4 regions of the Janthinobacterium sp. PAMC25594 genome follow, and region 3 is predicted to be linked to each of the others. Evidence: predicted binding sites of a transcription regulator. Region 3 holds the regulator's gene; each other region holds the start of a gene.
What was found. Region 3 encodes sigma-54, which starts transcription at its own class of promoters, with help from an activator protein. Its sites were predicted from a motif close to TGGCANGNAANCTGCTTT; they were not measured.
Positions count from the first base shown of each region.

Region 1 (5,653 bases), 210 kb from region 3:
ATTGGGCTTGACGGTGATCTTGCCGAACGCCTGTTCGCGCGTGGCGGCGCTGTGGTCGCGGAAGCCATCCGTGCGGAAGCGCGAACCGTCGAGCACGTAGCCGATGCCGCCTGCCTGGCCCTGCGCCGTCAGGTCCACCTTGCTGGTGCCGTAGCTGCCGCCCGTCACATTCAATTCGACGGATGGGGGATTTTGCCCATCCCTGGAAAACAGCTGGATCACGCCGCCCGAATGGTTGCCATAGATGGCCGAGAACGGTCCGCGCAGCACTTCGATACGCTCGGCCGTATCGAGGTTGAAGGTGGCGGCCTGGCCCTGGCCATCGGGCATGCTGGCAGGAATGCCATCGCTGATCAGTTTGACGCCGCGCACGCCGAAGGCCGAGCGGGCGCCGAAGCCGCGCGACGAGATCTGCAAGTCTTGTGCGTAGTTCTGGCGGTTTTGCACGACCAGGCCCGGCACGGCGGCCAGCGCTTCCGACGCGTTGACGCGGATCTGCCCATCCTGGATGCGGGCGCTGTCGACGACATCGATCGAGGCCGGCACTTCCTGGCTGGGGTGGGCGATGCGGCTGCCGCTGACGACCACCGTATCCATGAGTTGCCCGGCGGCCAAGTCAGCTGCCTCGGCGGCGAAAACGTGGGGGGCGAGGGTGGCGCTGCCGGCGACAAACAGGCTGGCGATAGTGTTCAGGCGGAAACGATGCTGCATGCGGATTCTCCAATGTGAATAAAAGCCTGCTTGGTCGCGTGCGCGGCGCAGGTCTGCATAGTTGTATCAAGCAATATGCCTGCCATGTCTCCATTGGTGGGCGGAAATTATACGCGTGTCCGTGGCACGGCGTTTGCATGCAGCAATGATCAGAGGCGCCGCTACCGCGCGCTTTTCCTGTGTTTTGCCATTAAAAAGGTGATTATGCCCAACTTATTCTCGCGCTTGCGCCAGGTGTGCTGGCTGCTGCCGGCGCTCGCCAGCACCGCCCTCCAGGCCGCTCCTTTTGCCTATGTCCCCAATGAAAAATCGGGCACCTTGAGCGTGATCGACACGGCGACCGACCAGGTGGTGCGCCAGATCGTGGCAGGCAAGCGTCCGCGCGGCATCGCCGCCGACCCGACAGGACGGCAATTGTTTGTCACGGACGCCGCCAGCAGCGCCTTGTTGCTGATCGATAACGCGACCGGCACGCCCATGCGCACGGTGGCGCTGGGCAAGTCGCCCGAAGGCGTCAGCGCCTCACCGGACGGTCGCTACGTGGCCGTGGCCGTCGAGGAAAACAATAGCGTGACCTTGCTCGATGGCCAGACGGGCGTCTTGCTCGCCGATATTAAGGTGCAAGGACGCAACCCGGAACACGCCGTGTTCAGCCCGGATGGGCGCTGGCTGCTGGTCAGTGCGGAAGAGGCCGAGCAAGTCGATGTCATTGATGTGGCGCAACGCCGCCAGGTGGCGTCCATCGCCGTGGGACTGCGTCCGCGCGGCATCGGTTTCAGTCCGGACTCGGGCCGCGCCTATGTGGCGTGCGAACTGGTCAACGCCGTCTACGTGATCGACATGGCCGCGCGCAAGGCCGTCGCCACTGTTCCTGCAGGCAAGAATGCCAACGGCATCGCCGTCCATCCCGGAGGCAAGCAGGTGTATGTGTCGAATGGCGCGGATGGCACGGTGATGGTGATCGACACGGCCAGCAACGAGGTCACAGCCACCATTGCCGTCGGCAAACGCCCGTGGAATATGGCCATCACGCCCGATGGCAGCAAGCTGTACGTGGCCAATGGCCGCTCGAACAGCATTTCCGTCATCGATACGGCCAGCGCGCGCAAGGTGGCCGATATTACCGTGGGCGAATTGCCATGGGGCGTGGTGATCCGTTAGGCAAGCTGGAACAAGTGTTCCAGTCTGGTACACCTGTTCCATTGTGCAGCGGCGATGGCGCGCTACGGCAGCAATTGAACCCGCCGATATCGCCACCAGGCCCTTGCAACAGAGGTAAAACCCGCTAAGTTGGGTAGGGGGACAGCGAGCTGGCACGGCATTTGCGGAAGACTCCGTGTACTCACCCCATCTGTACCAGGACGTTTGATTTTAATTAAAGCAATTCCATTCTAATTAACCCGATAGAGGACGACATGAATCTCGCAGACATCAGCAAACTGGGCGTAGCCAATCCCTTCAAACAACGCTATGACAATTACATCGGCGGTCAGTTCGTTGCCCCAGTAAAAGGTGAATACTTTCCTAACATCACGCCGATCACGGGCTTGCCGTTTTGCGAAATCGCCCGTTCCACGGCGGAAGATGTCGAGCTGGCGCTGGATGCCGCGCATGCCGCCAAGGATGCCTGGGGCAAGACTTCACCTGCCGAGCGCGCCAATATCCTGAACCGCATCGCCGACCGCATCGAACAGAACCTGAGCCTGATCGCCACGGCGGAAACCATCGATAACGGCAAGCCGATCCGTGAAACGATGAATGCCGACATTCCGCTGGCCATCGACCATTTCCGTTACTTCGCCGGCTGCATCCGCGCGCAGGAAGGTTCCGTCGCGCAAATCGACGCGGAAACCTATGCCTATCACTATCACGAGCCGCTGGGCGTCGTGGGCCAGATCATCCCGTGGAATTTCCCGATTCTGATGGCCGTGTGGAAACTGGCACCAGCCCTGGCCGCCGGCAATTGCGTGGTCTTGAAGCCGGCCGAGCAAACCCCCGCCTCCATCATGGTGTTGATCGAGCTGATCGGCGACTTGCTGCCGCCGGGCGTGTTGAACATCATCAACGGTTTCGGCCTGGAAGCGGGCAAGCCGCTGGCGTCGAGCAAGCGCATCGCCAAGATCGCCTTTACGGGTGAAACGGGCACGGGCCGCCTGATCATGGGCTATGCCGCGCAAAACCTGATCCCCGTCACCCTGGAGCTGGGCGGCAAGTCGCCGAACATCTTCTTTGAAGACGTGATGGATGCCGATGATGATTATTTCGATAAGTGCCTGGAAGGCTTTACCATGTTTGCGCTGAATCAAGGCGAGGTGTGCACTTGCCCATCGCGCGTGCTGATCCAGGAATCGATCTACGAGAAATTCATCGAACGGGCCTTGAAGCGCGTGGCCGCCATCAAGCAGGGCAACCCGCTCGACTCGTCCACCATGATCGGCGCCCAGGCGTCGCAGGAGCAACTGGAAAAAATCCTGTCCTACCTCGACATCGGCCGCCAGGAAGGCGCCGAAGTGCTGGCTGGCGGCGAGCGCCATACGCAGGCAGGCGACCTGGAGGGCGGCTACTACGTGCGTCCGACGGTGTTCAAGGGCAATAACAAGATGCGCATCTTCCAGGAAGAGATCTTCGGGCCCGTCGTCTCCGTGACCACCTTCAAGGATGAGGCCGAAGCGCTGGCGATTGCCAACGATACCTTGTACGGCCTGGGTGCCGGCTTGTGGACGCGTGACGGCTCGCGCGCCTTCCGCATGGGGCGCGCCATCCAGGCGGGCCGCGTGTGGACCAATTGCTATCACCTGTATCCGGCCCACGCCGCGTTTGGTGGCTACAAGCAATCGGGTATCGGCCGTGAAAACCACAAGATGATGCTCGACCACTACCAGCAAACGAAGAACTTGCTGGTGAGCTATAGCCCGAAAGCGCTGGGCTTCTTCTAAACCGGCTACAGGCGCCACGCCTGTAGTCCAGGCGCGGCGCAGAAAGGGATGCCATGAGTGCAGCAATTGCCCGGGTGGTCGCCACCGATGCGGCGCTGGAAATGATGGACAAGTTGCGTCAGCGTCACGGCCCGTTGATGTTTTTCCAGTCGGGCGGCTGCTGCGACGGCAGTGCGCCCATGTGCTATGCGCTGGGCGAGTTCGATGTCAGCGACACCGATGTTTATCTCGGCAACTTGAATGGCACACCGTTTTACATGGGACTCGAGCAATTCGAGTACTGGGAGCATACCCAGTTGATTATCGATGTGGTCGATGGCAATGGCGGCATGTTTTCACTCGACAACGGCACGGGCAAGCGCTTCCTGACGCGCTCGCGCCTGTTCACCGATGAAGAGTGTGTGCTGTTGCATGCCCAGCCGCATGAGCACCGCAAGACTTGATACACACATACTAATAAAACAGAGGGAGATGATTGTGCAGAAAAAAATCATGGGAATCGTCGTCGGTTTGAGTGTCGCCTCGTTGGTCCAGGCGGCCGACGTGGGCAATGTCACCAATGCCATGCTCGACAACACGGCGAAGAATCCGGCCAGCGTGCTGTCGTTTGGCATGGGCACGCAGGGGCAGCGCTATTCGCCGTTGACGCAGATCAATGACAAGACTGTGGCCAAGCTGGTGCCGGCCTGGTCGTTCTCGTTTGGCGGCGAAAAACAGCGGGGCCAGGAATCGCAGCCGTTGATTCATAACGGCAAGATGTTCGTCACGGCATCGTATTCGCGCATCTTTGCCGTCGACTTGAAAACGGGCGCCAAACTGTGGAAGTATGAGCATCGCTTGCCGGACGGTATCATGCCATGCTGCGACGTGGTCAACCGCGGCGCCGCCCTGTATGGCAACCTGGTGATTTTCGGCACGCTGGACGCCTATCTGGTGGCGCTGGACCAGAACACGGGCAAGATCGTCTGGAAGGAAAAGGTCGACGATTATGCGGCCGGTTACTCGATGACGGCGGCGCCGCTGATCGCCGAAGGCTTGCTGCTGACGGGCGTGTCGGGCGGGGAATTCGGCATCGTCGGCCGGGTCGAGGCGCGCAACCCGATGACGGGTGAGCTGGTATGGAGCCGTCCGACGGTAGAGGGCCATATGGGCCACCGCTACGACAAGGATGGCAAGGCCATCGACAATGGCATCTCGGGAACGGTGAACAAGACCTGGCCGGGCGACCTGTGGAAAACGGGCGGCGCCTCGACCTGGATGGGCGGCACCTACGATCCGCAAACCAAGCTGGCCTATTTCGGCACCGGCAACCCGGCGCCATGGAACAGCCATTTGCGTCCCGGCGACAATCTGTACTCGTCGTCCACCGTGGCGCTGGACGTGAAAACGGGCCAGATCAAGTGGGCCTATCAAAACACGCCCAACGATGCCTGGGATTTCGACGGCGCCAACGAGTTCGTCACCTTCGACATGGATGGCAAGCGTTACGGCGGCAAGGCCGACCGCAACGGTTTCTTTTATGTCATCGACGCCAACACGGGCAAGTTGCAGAACGCCTTTCCGTTTGTGAAAAAAATCACCTGGGCCAGCAGCATCGACCTGAAAACGGGACGGCCGAATTACATCGCCGCCGGCCGCCCAGGCGACCCGACCAAGGGAGAAGAAGGCAAGAAGGGCACGACCGTGTTTGCCGCGCCCGCTTTCCTCGGTGCAAAAAACCAGATGCCGATGGCGTACTCGCCGCAAACCAAGCTGTTCTATGTACCCGCGAATGAGTGGGGCATGGACATCTGGAACGAGCCGATCAGCTACAAGAAGGGCGGCGCCTTCCTCGGTGCGGGTTTTACCATCCGGCCTTTGTTTGACGACTACATCGGCGCCATGCGCGCCATCGATCCGAAGACGGGCAAGATCGTCTGGGAAATCAAGAACAACGCGCCGCTGTGGGGCGGCGTGATGAGTACGGCCGGCAATCTGGTGTTCTACGGCACGCCGGAAGGCTTCCT
Region 1 covers NZ_CP080377.1:3,237,317-3,242,969, reverse strand. Annotated here, with positions in the region: gene KY494_RS14580 (TonB-dependent receptor) at 1-711, opposite strand, end outside; gene KY494_RS14575 (beta-propeller fold lactonase family protein) at 916-1,872, shown strand; gene adh (aldehyde dehydrogenase) at 2,127-3,647, shown strand; gene KY494_RS14565 (DUF779 domain-containing protein) at 3,701-4,090, shown strand; gene KY494_RS14560 (PQQ-dependent methanol/ethanol family dehydrogenase) at 4,140-5,653, shown strand, end outside.
Region 1: a site for sigma-54 is predicted at 834-851, ahead of KY494_RS14575 (beta-propeller fold lactonase family protein). Genes of this name have one in related genera too.

Region 2 (5,653 bases), 2.9 Mb from region 3:
AGCTGGCGCAGGAGCGCGCCAACCTGGAACGGCGCGTGGCCGAACGCACGGCCGAACTGGAACAGGTGGCCAGCACCCTGGCGCGCGAAGTGCAGATCCGCCGCGCCAACGAGGAATTGCTGCGCCTGTCCGGCCAGGTCTTCGAAGCCACCCAGGACGCCATCCTGATCACGGATCCGGCCGGCGTCATCGTCACGGCCAATCCCGCCTTTACACGCATCACCGGCTACGCGGCGCAGGAAGTGGTGGGCACGGACATCATGCGCCTGCACGCCGAATACACGGGCGAAGCGGTGCTGCTGGCCCTGCGCCAGGGCTTGCGCAGCAGCGGCTGCTGGTCGGGCGAAGTACAGACGCGGCGCAAGAGCGGCGACACCTATCCCTGTTTGCTCAGCGTCTCCACCGTGCATGGCCCGGACGGCGGCGTCGTCAACTACGTGGGCGTCTTCCTCGATATCAGCGAGCGCAAGGCCGAGCAGCACCTGATCGACTTCCTCTCCTACCACGACGCGCTGACGGGCTTGCCGAACCGGGTGCTGCTGCGCGAGCGCTTCGAACAGGCGCGCGCGAATGCCCTGCGCGACAGCCAGCAGGTGGTGCTGATGTGCCTGGACCTGGACCGCTTCAAGAACATCAACGATTCGCACGGCCAGGCCGTGGGCGACAAGGCGCTGCAAGTGGTGGCGCGTTTCCTGTCCGGCTGCGTGCGCGAGGGTGACACGGTGGTGCGCCAGGGCGGCGACGAATTCCAGATCCTGCTGCAGGACGATGCCCTGCTGGGGCGCACGCTGGCGCTGGCGCAAACCATCCTGGCCGGCTTGCGCGAAGAGCTCAGCGTCGATGGCGAGCGCCTGGCGCTGACCACCAGCATCGGCATCGCCATGTGCCCGGCCGACGGCGACAGCCTGGACGACGTGCTGCGCCACGCCGACACGGCCCTGGTGCGCGCCAAGGAAATGGGGCGCGACCATTACGCCTTCTTCACAGAGCGCATGGGCAGCGATATCCGCGCCCGCCTGGCCATGCAGCAGCAGCTGCGCGGCGCCATCGGCCGCGATGAATTCACCGTGCATTACCAGCCGCAGATGTGTTTGCGCACGGGCGCCTTGCTGGGCGCGGAAGCCTTGCTGCGCTGGGATAACCCGGTGCTGGGCAAGGTGCCGCCCGGCCTGTTCATCGCGCTGGCCGAGGAATACGGCTTGATCACGGCCATCGGCGAATGGGTGCTGGAAAGCGTCTGCGCGCAGATCCGCGCCTGGCACGACGCGGGCCTGGGCAGCATCAAGGTGGCCGTCAACCTGTCTGGTAAACAGTTCGCGCAGGACCGCACGGTGCCGTTCGTCGAGGCGGTATTGCGCAAATACGGCATCGCGCCCGCCTGCCTCGGCATCGAGATCACGGAAAGCACGGTGATGGGCGACCCGGACAAGGCCGTGGCGGCGCTGACGCGCCTGAAGGATATCGGCGTGGGCATTTCGCTCGACGACTTCGGCACCGGCTATTCCAGCCTGGGCTACCTGAAGCGCTTTCCCATCGACGTGCTGAAGATCGACAAATCCTTCGTCGACGACGTCACCACCAGCAGCAGCGACGCGGCCATCGCCCGTTCCGTCATCTCGCTGGCACACAACCTGGACATGCGCGTCATCGCCGAAGGCGTGGAAACGCGCGAGCAGGTGGACTTCCTGACGGAGCACGGCTGCGACGAAATGCAGGGTTATTATTTCAGCCGGCCCCTGGCTGCCGCACCATTCACTGTCTTGCTGCGCGAACGGCGCACCCTGGCCGTGGCCTGAGCATACACGCCGCGGTGCGGCCGATGCACCATGCCGGTGCGTCCGCGGCAGCGTGGTGCGCGATTCTCACCTTTCCTTCCCCTGACGCTGGCACATATCCTGCTTAGGTAATCGCTTATTTACGCGATTGCCCCGCATGCCAGACAGTACCCACCCAGTCATGCCTTCACAGCCCAGCGCGCACGGCGCCTGGCAGGCGCATTTGCGCCTGGGCTTTGCACTGCACGACGGCGTCAGCCGCCTCGTCGAACGCACGCATCGCGGCCCTTTGCGCGTGCAAAAGCCCCTGTACCCGGAAGGCGATGCCGTCTGCCACGCCATCATCATCCATCCGCCCGGCGGCGTGGTGGGCGGCGACCAGCTGGCCGTCGACGCCACGGTGGGCGCAGGCGCGCACGCCTTGCTGACCTCGCCGGGCGCGGCCAAGTGGTACCGCGCGAATGGTCACGTCTCGGGTCAGCACATCGTGCTGCGCGCTGGTAGCGGCGCCGCCATCGAGTGGCTGCCGCAGGAAAGCATTTTCTTCGACCAGGCTTGCGTACGCCTGCGCCACGAGGTGGAACTGGCGCCGGACGCCGGCTACATCGGCTGCGACATCGTCTGCCTGGGCCGCAGCGCCTCGGGCGAAATTTTTAACACTGGCAGCATCAGCCAGCAAGTGCGGATCCGCCGCGGCGGCAAGCTGCTGTGGTGGGAGCAGGGCGTGCTGGCTGCCGGCGGCGCGCTGATGGCCAGCCCGCTGGGGCTGGGGGGCCACACGGTATGCGCCACCCTGATCGCCGTCGGCACACCGGTTTCTCCATCAGTACTGGCAGCCGTGCGCGGGATCGCCGTGCCTGCCGGCGCCGCGTTTGGCGCCACGCACATGAAAGCGCTGGTGGTGGTGCGCCTGCTGTGCGGCGACAGCGAGGCGGCGCGCCGCATCATGCTGGCCGCCTGGCTGCTGCTGCGCCCCGCCATGCTGGGACGCGACGCCGTCGTGCCCCGCATCTGGAACACTTGAACAGGAAAGACGCACAAGGAAAACCATGGACCTGACTCCCCGCGAAAAAGACAAGCTGCTCATTTTTACGGCCGCGCTGCTGGCCGAACGGCGCCTGGCGCGCGGTTTGAAATTGAATTATCCGGAAGCGGTGGCCCTGATCAGCGCCGCCATCATGGAAGGCGCGCGCGATGGCAAGTCGGTGGCGCAGCTGATGTCGGACGGTACAAAAATACTCTCGCGCGCCGACGTCATGGACGGCATCGCCGAGATGATCCCCGATATCCAGGTGGAAGCGACCTTCCCCGATGGCAGCAAGCTGGTGACCGTACACCATCCGATACCGTAAGCACACAAGCGACATTGACAGGAGCCGCTCATGACCCCAGGCGAATACAAATTGGAAGAAGGCGAAATCAGCCTCAATGCGGGCCGCGCCACGGCCACCGTGGTGGTGGCCAACCGTGGCGACCGGCCGATCCAGGTGGGCTCGCACTTTCACTTTTTTGAAGTCAATCCCGCGCTGGCTTTCGAGCGCTGGCGCGCCTACGGCATGCGCCTGAACATCACTGCCGGCACGGCCGTGCGCTTCGAACCTGGCCAGCAGCGCACGGTGGAACTGGTGGCGCTGGCGGGCGAACGCAAGGTCTACGGCTTCAATGGCGCAGTGATGGGCGACCTGCAAGACACACCCCCGGGAAAGGATTGAGATGGCCAGCATTCCCCGCAGCGCGTATGCCGAGATGTTCGGCCCCACCACGGGCGACCGCATCCGCCTGGCCGACACGGAACTGTTCATCGAGATCGAGCATGACTATGCGATCTACGGCGAAGAAGTGAAATTCGGCGGCGGCAAGGTGATCCGCGACGGCATGGGCCAGTCGCAGCGCTGCGCGGCCGAGGTGATGGATACCGTCATCACGAATGCCGTCATCCTCGACCACTGGGGCATCGTGAAGGCCGACATCGGCCTGAAAAATGGCCTGATCTTCGGCATCGGCAAGGCGGGCAACCCGGACATCCAGCCCGGCGTGACCTTGGCCATCGGCGGCGCCACCGAGATCATTGCCGGCGAAGGCCTGATCGTCACGGCCGGCGGCGTCGACACGCACATCCACTTCATCTGCCCGCAGCAGATCGAGGAAGCGCTGATGAGCGGCGTGACCACCATGCTGGGCGGCGGCACGGGACCGGCCGTGGGCACGGCCGCCACCACCTGCACGCCGGGACCGTGGCACTTGCACGCCATGCTGGCGGCCGCCGACGCCTTCCCGATGAACCTGGGCTTCATGGGCAAGGGTAACGTCAGCCTGCCGCTGCCGCTGGAAGAACAGGTGCGGGCGGGCGCCATCGGCCTGAAACTGCACGAGGACTGGGGCAGCACGCCGGCCGCCATCGACAACTGCCTGTCCGTCGCGGACCGCATGGACGTGCAGGTGGCGCTGCACAGCGACACCCTCAATGAAGGGGGATTTTTGGAACACACGCTGGCCGCCTTCAAGGACCGCACCATCCACACGTTTCACACGGAAGGGGCGGGCGGCGGCCATGCGCCCGACATCATCGCCGCCGTGGGGCAGTCGAACGTACTGCCGTCGTCGACCAACCCGACGCGCCCGTTTACCGTCAACACGCTCGACGAGCACCTGGACATGCTGATGGTGTGCCACCACCTGGACCCGGCCATCGCGGAAGACGTGGCGTTTGCCGAGTCGCGCATCCGCCGCGAGACCATCGCCGCCGAGGATATTTTGCACGATATCGGCGCCATCTCGATGATGTCGTCCGACTCGCAAGCGATGGGGCGGGTGGGCGAGGTGATCATGCGCACCTGGCAGACGGCGCACAAGATGAAGGTGCAGCGGGGGCCGCTGGCGCCCGACACGGCGCGCAGCGACAATTTCCGCGCCAAACGCTATATCGCCAAGTACACGATCAACCCGGCCATCACGCATGGGATTTCCCACGTGGTCGGTTCCATCGAGGCGGGCAAGATCGCCGACCTCGTGCTGTGGAAGCCGGCCTTCTTCGGCGTCAAACCATCAATGATACTCAAGGGCGGCATGATCGCCGCCGCGCAGATGGGCGACCCGAACGCCTCGATTCCCACGCCGCAGCCCGTGCATTACCGCATGATGTTCGGCGCCTTCGGCGGCGGCCTGAAAAAGTCGTTCACGTTTGTCTCGCAGGCGGCCTACGACCTCGATATCGGGCACCAGCTCAAACTCAATAAATCCGTCATCGCCGTGAAAAACATGCGCGGCTTGCGCAAGCACGACATGATCCATAACAGCGCCACGCCGCACATGGAGGTGGACCCGGAAACCTACGCCGTGCGCGCCGACGGCCAACTGCTCGTGTGCGAGGCGGCCACCGTGCTGCCCATGGCGCAGCGCTATTTTCTATTTTAAGCAGGAGACATCATGCTCACATTGCATACCAAACTGGCGGCTGACGATACTCGCGCCGCCGTTGCCCAACTGGTGCTGCCCTACGACCAGCGCGAAAAATGCCGGCTGCGCGCCGTGCTGTCGAATGGCGACGAGGTGGCCGTGTTCACCGTGCGCGGCACGGTGCTGCGCGACGGCGAGCGCATGACGGGGCCGGAAGGGCAGGTGGTGCGGATCGTCGCCGCGCGCGAACCGACCTACCTGGTGCGCTGCGCGGATGCGCACACCCTGCTGCGCTGCGCTTTCCATTTGGGGAACCGCCACACGCAGGCGCAGGTGGGCGACGGCTTTTTGCGCATCCGCACAGACCCCGTTTTAAAAGAAATGCTGCAAGGCTTGCAGGCGATGGTGACGGAGGAAAGCGCGCCGTTCGAACCGGAGGCGGGCGCGTATGGCGGCGGCCATGGTCACCACGACGGCCACGG
Region 2 covers NZ_CP080377.1:6,296,019-6,301,671, forward strand. Annotated here, with positions in the region: gene KY494_RS28250 (GGDEF domain-containing response regulator) at 1-1,796, shown strand, start outside; gene KY494_RS28255 (urease accessory protein UreD) at 1,957-2,799, shown strand; gene KY494_RS28260 (urease subunit gamma) at 2,825-3,127, shown strand; gene KY494_RS28265 (urease subunit beta) at 3,158-3,487, shown strand; gene ureC (urease subunit alpha) at 3,489-5,189, shown strand; gene ureE (urease accessory protein UreE) at 5,202-5,653, shown strand, end outside.
Region 2: a site for sigma-54 is predicted at 1,885-1,902, ahead of KY494_RS28255 (urease accessory protein UreD). Genes of this name have one in related genera too.

Region 3 (5,653 bases):
CTCAGGAAATTATTGTGAATTTATGACGAACAGAACCGGATGCTATGCAAGGCGCCCGCTGCGACGCAGTGCGAGCACTGCTAGCAGCGGGCAACGCCGCAGAGGGCCGGTTATGGAAGTCAGAAATCACAATAATTTATTGGGGGTTACTTAGCGCCTGTGCGGGGAAGATTGCGTTCAACAGGTCCAGGCGCAAAAAAGGGCGCAATGTGCGCCCTTAGTTGATCACAACCGGTTGAAAGTCGCGGGCCAGTTAGGCGGCGGCGAATTCTTCTTCCGAGTTGTCTGGCAGATGCTTGATCGCCTCTTTACCGTGCCCTTGCACTTTGGTTTTGTACTTCATCACTTGCCTGTCCAGCTTGTCGATCAGGGTATCGATTGCGGCATACAGGTCATGCGCCAGGCTTTCCACATAGACGGTTTTGCCACTCAGACGCAGGTTGACTTCGGCCTTTTGACGTTTTTCTTTCTCTTTGAGGTTATCCACGGTCAGAATCACGGCGATATCGATAACTTGATCGAAATGACGTTTCACGCGCTCCAGCTTCGTTTGTACGTATTCACGGATGGCTGGTGTCACTTCGAGATGATGTCCGCTGATGGTGAGATTCATACACACTCCTAAAGATGATCGGGTTCGTGCGGTCCATCCTATCCGGCCCGCAGAGGAACCGAAAAAAACTTACAAACACTTACGCAGGCTCACTGGCGGAATTTTCAACGCTTCCCGGTATTTGGCAACAGTACGTCGCGCAATCACCATGCCTTGTTCCCCCAGCATGTCCGCAATCTTACTGTCGGATAAAGGATTTTTAGGGTCTTCTGCTCCTGTCAGTTGCACGATCAATGCCCGTATCGCCGTCGATGACGCTTCGCCCCCCGCTTCGGTGGCGACGTGGCTACCAAAGAAATATTTCAACTCGAACATGCCGTGCGGGGTCAGCATGTACTTTTGAGTTGTTACCCGCGAGATAGTACTCTCGTGTAAACCCAGTGTATCAGCTATTTCACGGAGCACAAGGGGGCGCATGGCAACGGCCCCATGCGAGAAAAAGTTCTTTTGTCTTTCTACTATCGCCTGCGCCACGCGCAGGATCGTGTCGAAGCGCTGGCGCATATTCTTGATCAGCCACTTGGCTTCCTGCAACTGTGCACCCATGGCGCCCTCGCCCTTGCCCTGCTTGAGCAGGTTGGCGTACATGGCGTTGACGCGCAGGCGCGGCATGACGTCATTGTTCAGGGTGACTTGCCAGCCATTGCGCGCGCGCTTGACGACGACGTCGGGCACCACGTAATCGGACACGTCCGAGGCAAACACGGCGCCCGGATGCGGATTACACTGGCGAATCACCGTCTGCGCTTCACGCAAGTCTTCCTCGTCGCAATCGAGGGCTTTTTTCAGCTTGTTGAAATCGCGCTGGGCAAACCAGGCCAGGTGCTTTTCCACGATGACGAGGGCCATGCGCCGCGTCACCATGGCGACGTGCGGCAAGCGCTTGATTTGCAACGCCAGGCATTCGGATGCATTGCGCGCGCCCACGCCCGGCGGATCGAAACTTTGCAGCAGGGACAAGGCCGTGCGCATCTCGTCGGCGTCGATTTCCAGCTCTTCCGGCAGGCGCGCCAGGATGTCGTCGAGTGACTCTTCCAGGTAGCCATTGTCGTCGAGCGCGTCGATGATCAGCTCGACCAGCGCGCGGTCACGCAATTCGAGCACCGTCACGCGCATCTGCTCCATCAGGTGTTCGCGCAGGGTGCAGTGATGGGCCTCCAGTTGCGGACGCGAATCTTCGTCGTCGGGCGCCTTGCCCCGGCTCGCCTCGCTCCAGTCGCTGTCGCCGCCGTCCGCGGCGGCCGGGCTGTCACCCGCCTCGCCGTCAAAGGTTTCCGCTTCGGCTGGCGCTGCGGGCGCCTCCTGGCCTGGCGGCTGGGGCGGCGCTTCGGCCGGCGCGGCCGTGGAACTCAGGGCCCCGTCGGACAGCAGGCGCAGCGAACGGTCGAGCGGATCGTCGAGGCGCTCGAGCAAGGGATTGTCCGTCAGCAGTTGCTCGAGTTCCTGGTGCAATTCCAGGGTAGACAATTGCAGCAGGCGTATCGATTGCTGCAACTGCGGCGTCAGTGCCAGGTGCTGCGAGGTGCGCAGCTGCAATGATTGTTTCATTGGCTCACATGCGGAAGTGTTCGCCCAGATAGACCCGGCGTACCGACTCGTTCGCGATGATGTCGTCGGGGCGTCCCGACGCCAGCACCGAGCCCTGGTTGATGATGTAGGCACGGTCGCAAATACCCAGCGTCTCGCGCACATTATGATCGGTGATCAGCACGCCGATATTGCGCTCCTTCAAGAAGCGCACGATGCGCTGGATCTCGATCACGGCGATGGGATCGACGCCGGCGAACGGCTCGTCGAGCAGCACGAAACGCGGGTCGGTGGCCAGCGCGCGGGCGATTTCCACGCGGCGGCGCTCGCCGCCCGACAGGGACAGCGCCTGGTTCTCGCGCAACTTTTCAATTTGCAAGTCGGCCAGCAATTTATCCAGGCGCTCTTCGATCTCGGCCTTCTTCAGGGGACGGCCTTCGACGGTCTGGATTTCCAGCACGGCGCGGATATTGTCTTCCACCGTCAGCTTGCGGAAGACGGACGCTTCCTGCGGCAGATACGACAGGCCCATCTGCGCGCGGCGGTGGATGGGCAGGCGGGAAATGTCCACGCCGCTGATATCGATGCTGCCGCCGTCCGACGGCACCAGGCCGACGATCATGTAGAACGAGGTGGTCTTGCCGGCGCCGTTCGGGCCCAGCAAGCCCACCACTTCGCCGCATTCGACTTGCAGCGAGACATCATGCACGACTTGCCGCTTGCCATAGGTTTTTTGCAGCCCGCGAACGATCAGGGTGCTGCCGCAACGTGTATTGTCCATTAGTTCTTTCCTGGCGCGGGCGTGGCCGGCGTCTTGGGCTTCGGCTGGATCACCATGCGCACGCTGCCGCCATCCGGCGTGCTGGTGCCGCTGTCGGAATTTTCCATTTTGAATACTTCCTTGCGGCTGTCATACGAGATGAAGGCGCCGTTGGCCACGTCGGTCACTTTCGTGCCTTCCAGGCGCGTCAGCTTGGCCTTGGAAAACAGTTTCACCACTTCCGTCTTGTTGTCGTATTCCACGCGCTCCGCCTCGCCTTCGACCCACAGGTCGCCCGCGCCATCGCGCTTCTGGCGGAAGGTGGCCAGCTTGCCGGGATCGGCCCAGAACGTGATGAACTGGTAGCCTTGCGGGTCTTCCGTGATCAGGGCCCGGCCCGCCTTCATGGTCAAGGTACCCTTGACCAGCACGACATCGCCCGTCAGGGTACGCACCTGCTTGACGTCATCGACGTGGCCGCTACGTGCCGTGATGACGGCTTCCTTCTCGGAATCGGCCTTTTCGGCATGCGCCACGCCCATCACGGCCAGAGAAAATACGGTCAACAGCAAGATATTCTTCATAGTATGGTTTCCTTGTTTCATTCTGTCATTTTGCCGCCGCGGCCGGGCGCGGTTTCGGCGGGAGGACCATGCGCAGCGCATTCTGCACTTCCACCACGCCGGTGGCGTTATTGGCCTTCATGCCGATGCCATTGATGCGCGAGGCGCCCGTCAGGATATCGACAGGCACGTCCGTTTCCATTCTTTCCTCATCCGGGAATACCGTCAGCGCTTCCGTCCTGACTGTCAGGTTATGCGCCTTCGGACTGGCCACGCGGTCGATCACGACTTTGCGGTACAGTTGCAGCCGGGTATTGTCCTGGTCGATATGCGCCAGTTCCGCATTCATGTTCATCGGCGGCATGCCTGGCGTCAGCTTGCGCACGAAAGGCTGGTCGATATCGGATGAATCGTCGAGCGGGTAATGCGTGAGCTTGGTGCCCGAGACGATATAACTGGGTTTACCCGTCAAGTCCATGCGCACCAGGCTGAAATTGGTGATGAAATAATCTGGCTCATCGAGATGCTTGCTGGCCGTGATGTTCTGGGCATTCTTGTTCATCACTTCCAGCAGCCAGAAGCTGGCCAGCGCAAAGACGATGGCCCCCAGCACGGTAAAAATCATGCGCCAGCGATGGGCGCCTCCTGGCTTACGCATAGGGTTTCACTCTTTCAAATCGCACTGGCGGCGAGGCGATGCGCCTCACTCCAGGAACGGCGCCATGACGCGCGCATAGTTATCCTGGGCGCGCAGCAGGAATTCGCAGATCTCGCGCACGGCGCCACGGCCGCCGCCGGCCTGCGTCACATAGTGCGCCAGGTCCAGCGCTTCCGGACGCCCGCCCGGCACGCTGACGGCAAAGCCCACGCGGCGCAGGATGGGCGCATCGATGACATCGTCGCCGATATAGCCGCATTGCTCTTCCGTCAAGCCCGTCAGCGCCAGCAGTTCGCGAAACGGCGTCAGCTTGTCGTGACCGCCCTGGTGCACATGGGTAATGCCCAGGTCTTGCGCGCGGCGCGCCGTGATGGCCGAGCGGCGCGCGCTGATGATGGCCGTCTGCACGCCCGATTCCTGCAGCAGCTTGATGCCCAGGCCATCATACACATTAAACGTTTTCATCATCTCGCCATCGGGGCCGAAATGCAGGCTGCCGTCGGTGAGCACGCCATCGACGTCAAAGATCATCAGTTTGACCTTGGCCGCGCGCGCCAGGTTGTCCGCTACGCTATCCATCAGATCACCTTCGCTTGCGTCAGATCATGGATATGCAGCGCGCCCACCAGCTTGCCGTCGGCATCGACGACCAGCATCTGGTTGATGCGGAACTGCTCCATCACGGCCACGGCATCGACGGCCAGGCGTTCGGGCGCGATGCTGCGCGGCTGCGCATGCATGACGTCGCGAATCGCCACTTGCGTGAAATCCTGCACGCGCTCGAACATGCGGCGCAAATCGCCATCCGTAAACACGCCCACGGGGCGGTCATCCGCATCGACGACGGCCGTCATGCCCATGCCCTTCTTCGTCATTTCTTCCAGCGCCTGCAGCAAGGAAGCGTCCACGGGCACCTTGGGCACCCGTTCGCCGCTGCGCATGACGTCATGCACGTGCGTGAGCAGGCGGCGGCCCAGGGCGCCGCCCGGGTGCGAACGGGCGAAATCCTCTTCCTTGAAGCCGCGCAAGTCGAGCAAGGCCACGGCGATCGCATCGCCCAAGGCCAGGGTGACGGTGGTGCTGGCCGTCGGCGCCAGATTCAGCGGACAGGCTTCTTTCTCAACAGAAATATCCAGGTGCACATCGGCCAGCTGGGCCAGGCTGGAATGCGGTTTGCCCGTCATGGAAATGAGCACGCCGCCCATGCGCTTGACGACGGGCATGATGGCCATCAGTTCCGCCGATTCGCCGGAGTACGAGATGGCAATAAAAGCATCGTCCGAGGTGACCATGCCCAGGTCACCATGGGCCGCTTCGGCCGGATGCACGAACAGGGCCGGCGTGCCGGTGGAAGCGAGGGTGGCGGCAATCTTGCGCGCGATATGGCCGGACTTGCCGATGCCGGAGACGACGACTCTCCCTTTGCATTGCAGCAACATCGCCACGGCGCGGCCCACGCTGTCGTCCGTGGCCAGGCGCGCGCGCAGCGCTACGATGGCGTCGGACTCGATCTGCAAGGTGGTGCGTGCCAG
Region 3 covers NZ_CP080377.1:3,445,362-3,451,014, forward strand. Annotated here, with positions in the region: gene hpf (ribosome hibernation-promoting factor, HPF/YfiA family) at 254-613, opposite strand; gene KY494_RS15475 (RNA polymerase factor sigma-54) at 683-2,161, opposite strand; gene lptB (LPS export ABC transporter ATP-binding protein) at 2,166-2,921, opposite strand; gene lptA (lipopolysaccharide transport periplasmic protein LptA) at 2,921-3,484, opposite strand; gene lptC (LPS export ABC transporter periplasmic protein LptC) at 3,510-4,121, opposite strand; gene KY494_RS15495 (HAD family hydrolase) at 4,167-4,700, opposite strand; gene KY494_RS15500 (SIS domain-containing protein) at 4,700-5,653, opposite strand, start outside.

Region 4 (5,653 bases), 200 kb from region 3:
AGCTGGCCGGCCTGCAATTGCTGCAAGGCTTCGGCCGCCGTGTCGAAGATGCGCACGTCGTCGCGGTACTTGCCATTGTCTTCACCGAGCATCAGCATCGCGGCGATCGAGACCTTTTCCACGCCGATACGCTTGCCTGCCAGCGAAGCGACGCCATCGAACTGCGGCACGGCTTGCGCGCTGCGCGCCAGGCGCACGGTTTCCACGTAATACGGGGCAAAGATCTCGACCTTGTCGTTGTCAGCCATCAACTTCTTGTCGACTGGCACGTGCAACATCACATCGGCGGGACCATAACCGAGGTAATGGCCTTTCCACACCATATTGCGCAAATCGTCGTTCAGGTTTTCGCCAGCGGGAAAGGGTAGCAAGCTCAGCTTTAAACCCAGTTTTTTGGCCAGCGCTTCGGCAATGTCGATATCGATGCCCGTGCCCTTGTCGGAAAACGGCGCGAACTCGTTATACACCGCCACTTTCAGGCTGCCCGACTGCTGCACTTTCTGCCAGTCGGCGCGCGCCGGCGCGGCTGCGCACAGCGCCAGGCAAGCGAGCGAAAGCATCGCGCGCGCGCCCGGGAGTTGGAATGAACGCATGGGACTCCTTGGTGGTCAATCGGCTCAGTTAGGCTCGCGGCGGGTTTCCAGGTAGGTCTTGATGGCCCACATGGCTTCCTGGTTGAAGACGCCCTCGAACGGCGGCATGTACACGGCGCCATTGCGTACTTTACCGTGGCGGATGGTCGCCAGGAAATAATTGTCAGTTTCCTTGTAGCAAGCCTGTTTCTTTGTCTCATTTTTGATGCCGAAGCAATCACGGTCGAGCTGGCGCAAATCCGGCGCGATGCCGCCCGAGATGGCTTCGATGCCGTGGCAACGCGCGCAATTCTGGTTGTAGGCCGACGTGCCGACCGTCAAGGCCAGCTTGTTGCCCCGATATGGATTTTGTTCGAGCCACTTGTCGCCCACCTTGGGCAAGCCCGTGGTGTCGACGCCTTGCGGCGTGACATTGCCGTGCGCATAGGCATGCGGCAAGGTCAGCAGGGAAGTGAGGGCAACGGCGCCGGCGGCTGCCACGCCGAGCAGGGTACGGATGGAATAGGTCATGCTGGTCTCCTTGGTTTTTTTAGTCAATATCCAAGAAGAGCAAATGCCATGCCATGCGTACATGCCCCACATCCGGCCGCCCATGTATCAATTTGGAACAGCTGCAACAGGTATCTGTGTCACCACGAGGGTCAGGCGGCGGCCACCGTGCAGATGCTGCCTCGCTCCTTCTGCTCGAAAGTAATTTGCACGGGCAAGAATCGGGAAATCACATCGGCATTCGTCAGCGCATGCTGCGACACCTTGTTGCAACTGAAGCTACCGCCGCCGGCCAGCGCCATCGGCAGCAGGAGCTGGTCGGCCAGGTGCTCGCCCACGGCCGCGTCCGTCTTGAGATAGGCGCGCACCTCGTTCAACAGGCGCTTGGCCACGGATTCGGCCAGCAAGGACTTTTCGCCGAAGGAAGTAAACACTTCCGTGACGTGTTCATGCTCCAGCGTCAGCAACAGGACATTGCCCGGTCCCTGCTCCGCCGGCAAGCCGACGAGGCGCAGCTGCTTGCCGCTCCAGCCCATGCCGCTGGCAACACGCTCGAGCTCGCGCTGCGCCACGCTCACGTGCACGCCCGCCACCACGCTTTCCGCATACCCGGCCTTCCGCTCACCGCGCTGCAGCAGTGAAATGGGTAGCAAGCGCTGACACGGTTGCACGGTGGCCAGCACCTCGCCACCACCTGCGGGATGAAAGCCATAGCGCTGCTGCGTAATCTCTACCTCTGCGCCCATCTGTTCCAGGATGCGGCCATACGCGCGCTGCAGGAAATGCACGGGCGGCGCCATGGCATTGTGCGTGCCGCCGCTGATGCGCACGGTGGACGGCCCGTCCGCATGCAGCAAAGCCGGCAACAGGGTTTGCAGTACCAGGGTGCAGCTGCCGGCGCTGCCGATGGCGAAGCGGTAATCACCGCTACGTACGGGGCCGGGCACGAATTCCAGGCTGGTTGCACGCAGCGCCACCGGCGTCGTGCGCGCCCCGCAAATGGCGGCCGCCGCCTGCACGGCCAGCAGATGCTGGCGCAGCAAACCGGGCTTTTCCCGCCCCGCGCGGATATTCGTCAAGCGGAATGGCTGCGCCGTGATCATCGACAAACTCAGCGCCGAGCGCAAAATCTGTCCGCCGCCTTCGCCTTGCGCTCCATCAATTTCTATCATTTCTTCTTTCTCTCTGTTAACCTTTGACGCAAACGACCTGCTTCAGGATATGCACGACATCGACCAGTTCGCGCTGCGCCAGCATCACCGCATCGATATCCTTGTAAGCCATCGGAATCTCATCGATCACGTTTTCATCCTTGCGGCATTCCACGCCTTGCGTGGCGCGGATCTGGTCGTCCAGGTTGAAGCGCCGCTTCGCTTCCGTGCGGCTCATCGTGCGTCCCGCACCGTGGCTGCAGCTATGGAAACTCTCCGCATTGCCCTTGCCGCGTACGATAAAACTCTTGGCGCCCATGGAACCGGGAATGATCCCCAGCTCGCCGGCGCGGGCCGAGACGGCGCCCTTGCGCGTGACCAACACATCCTTGCCAAAGTGGTGCTCCCTCTGCACATAGTTATGGTGGCAGTTGACGGCTTCCACATGCGTCTGGAACGGTTTATGGATGACCGTGCGCACGGCCGCGATCAGGTTCTGCATCATCACTTCGCGGTTGTTGTGGGCAAACCGCTGCGCCCAGCCCACCGCCTCCACATAATCGTCGTAATGCTGCGTGCCTTCGGCCAGGTAAGCCAGGTCCTGGTCGGGTAGGTTGATGAAGTGGATACGCATATCCTGCTTGGCCAGTTCGATGAAATGCGTGCCGATGGCATTGCCCACGCCGCGTGAGCCGGAATGCAGCATGAACCACACGGAACCCTGCTCGTCGAGGCACACTTCGACGAAGTGGTTACCGCTGCCCAAAGTCCCCAGGTGACGATAATTGTTCGTGTTCTTCAGCTTCGGCGTTTTCAGGCAGATGGCGTCGAATTCATCTTTCAATTGCAGCCACGCGGCATCGACCACCGAAGGCGGCGTCTGCCAGGAACCTTCGTCACGGCCACGGTGGCCACGCGTCTTCGGTGACATCCCGTGCGGAATGGCGCGCTCGATGGCGCTGCGCAGCGGTCCCAGCTTATCGGGCAAGTCGCTGGCCGTCAGCGTGGTTTTCGCCGCCATCATGCCGCAACCGATATCCACGCCCACCGCCGCCGGAATCACTGCACCCAGGGTGGGAATCACGCTGCCGATGGTCGACCCTTTACCCAGGTGGACGTCGGGCATGACGGCGATATGCTTGTAAATGAACGGCAGGGTCGCCGTGTTGCGCAATTGTTTTTTTGCCGCTTCTTCGACGGGCACGCCACGGGTCCACATTTTGACGGGACGGCTGCCTTCGGTATGCAGGACTTCGTATTCTTCTTTCTTCATCGCTTCTCTCATCTTGTATTTTAATCAGTACGACAACCCGACAAGGTGGGACAGGATTTTCTGCCAGGCTCACTGCGCCTGCCAGGCCGGTTTGACGCGGCTGATCGATGTAATCCTGTCGGCATTCGGGGCACTGCGGCGTCATGACAAGGTTGGACAAGACGTCTGTTATGTAGTCTTGTCCGCATTCATGCGCTTTACTTCAACAAGCTGGTGCCGCGATATCGATGGCGGCAATTTCTCCCACCCAATGGGCGGGGTCCAGCTGTCCGGCGGCAAAGGCGGCGATGATCGTGAACACGTCGTCGGAAAAGCCGCCGATGTTCAGGATATCCTCGCGCTCCATCGCCTGCGTGGTGGCGTGCGGCGCAATATCGATGCACACCAGTTTCGCTTGCGGATTGCGCCGCTTGAAGACATTCCACTGTCCCATCGTCGCCGTGGCGCCACTGCGTTTGGCGTCGATCCACGATTCGTTATCGGACACATAAATCACCAGGTCGGCCAGTTCCTTCTTGCTGTTCATGCGCAGCAGCGGCGCACTGCAATTGGTACCGCCACCGCCGATGGCCGCCAGCCTGGCCGCATTGGTCATCACGCTGTCATCCGCGCCGAGTCCGCACTGCACCACGCTGTGCTCGAACGGCAGCACCATCGCGTCCGGATTCCTGCGCAGCATGGCCGCCGCCACCAGCGCCGCCACATCGATGCAACGCACGCTCGACGTAGCACTGCCGCGAAAACCGCTGACGGGCGAAGACATCGAGCCGGAAACGTCGGGACACACCACCACCCTGCCCGCGATCCGCGGCACGTTCAGCAGCGATATTTCCAGCGCCTGCTCCAGCGCATCGCGCACGATGGCCGGCACGTTCTCGCCGGCCGCCATGTACGCTGACATCAGCTGGTACGGAAATACCCGTGCCCGGCCAATCGCCTCGGGATCGCGCAGCTTGGCAGCAATCAGCTCGGGCATGCCGGCTATCGCATACACGCCGTGGCGGCCAAAGGTGTTCAGATTCATGCGCACCATTTGCCAGCTGCCCTGGCGGGCGATCTGCGCCCAGTCCTGCGCGCTCAAGGGCAGCGCCGTCAGCATCTGGAACGGCACGTCCGGTATCGTTTGCGCTGGATCCAGCTTGTACGCCTCGAACGCGGTCAATATCGGCGGCAAATCTGAGGCTATGTATGCCTTGCCGATCAACCAGGCAAAAAACGCCGCGCGCCAGGCATCCGTCGGTTTCGGGTGCACCATCTTGACCACGTCGGCCAGCGATGGCGCGTTACCGACGGCGGCGGCCAGCAAGGCCTGCTCCGAAGCGCCGTTCAACCATGCCTGCACGAGCTTTTTCGGACGCGATCCCAGCGACTTGCGGCCAATGACACCCGAACGCATGATCTGCACGAAGTTGCGCAACATCTTGCCATTGTTGATGACGCGTTGAAAAGCCGGCGCGAATTCTACAGCGCACTGCGCCGCCAGCACGGCTACCAGCAAGGCCGGCATGTCTTTCATGTAGCCCCGTTCGCGGCAATACACGGCCGTCTGCGCAATGAAGGCCGGCTCCACCGCCTTGCACAGCTCGAGCACCATCGCCAGCTGCGCTTCGGCGCTCGCATAAAACGTCGTGTTCAGACAACCGGTGGCCGCGTATTGCGCCAACTGATGCCGGGGCGTCAGCGCGTAAGCTGGCGCGCCTTCCGCATTGCGTGCCAGCGCCGCTGGCAAGGTTGTGCTCTGTTGCGCGCTCTGGAATAACTGGGCGTTGGCCATTTTTTGTCCTCTCTGCTCTCTACGTTTATCTCGTTGCTATCTCCTGTATTGCAAGCGCTGTGCCAGCTTTAAACATTTCGTCAAAAACAAATATAAGCCATTGATTTTATTAAATAATATCCTCATACATGCTTTGCATTGAAAATATGTCAATCATTGTGATTTCGAATACAATTATCTTTTAAGATAAATATTTATCCAAATTATGCAAGCAAAACGCACCGTCGTCATCGGCTTTCTCGGCACGCAACTCGACAATGGCAGGGGAGCGGCCCGCTGGGAAAAGTGGCGACCCAGCATCGCGCTGACCCAGCACGAGGACAAGATCATCGACCGTTTCGAACTGCTGTACGCGGGCAGCCAGTTCGACAAT
Region 4 covers NZ_CP080377.1:3,244,693-3,250,345, forward strand. Annotated here, with positions in the region: gene KY494_RS14585 (ABC transporter substrate-binding protein) at 1-593, opposite strand, end outside; gene pedF (cytochrome c-550 PedF) at 618-1,103, opposite strand; gene rtcA (RNA 3'-terminal phosphate cyclase) at 1,235-2,254, opposite strand; gene KY494_RS14600 (RtcB family protein) at 2,271-3,506, opposite strand; gene KY494_RS14605 (RNA-binding protein) at 3,709-5,280, opposite strand; gene rtcR (RNA repair transcriptional activator RtcR) at 5,486-5,653, shown strand, end outside.
Region 4: a site for sigma-54 is predicted at 1,140-1,157, ahead of pedF (cytochrome c-550 PedF). Genes of this name have one in related genera too.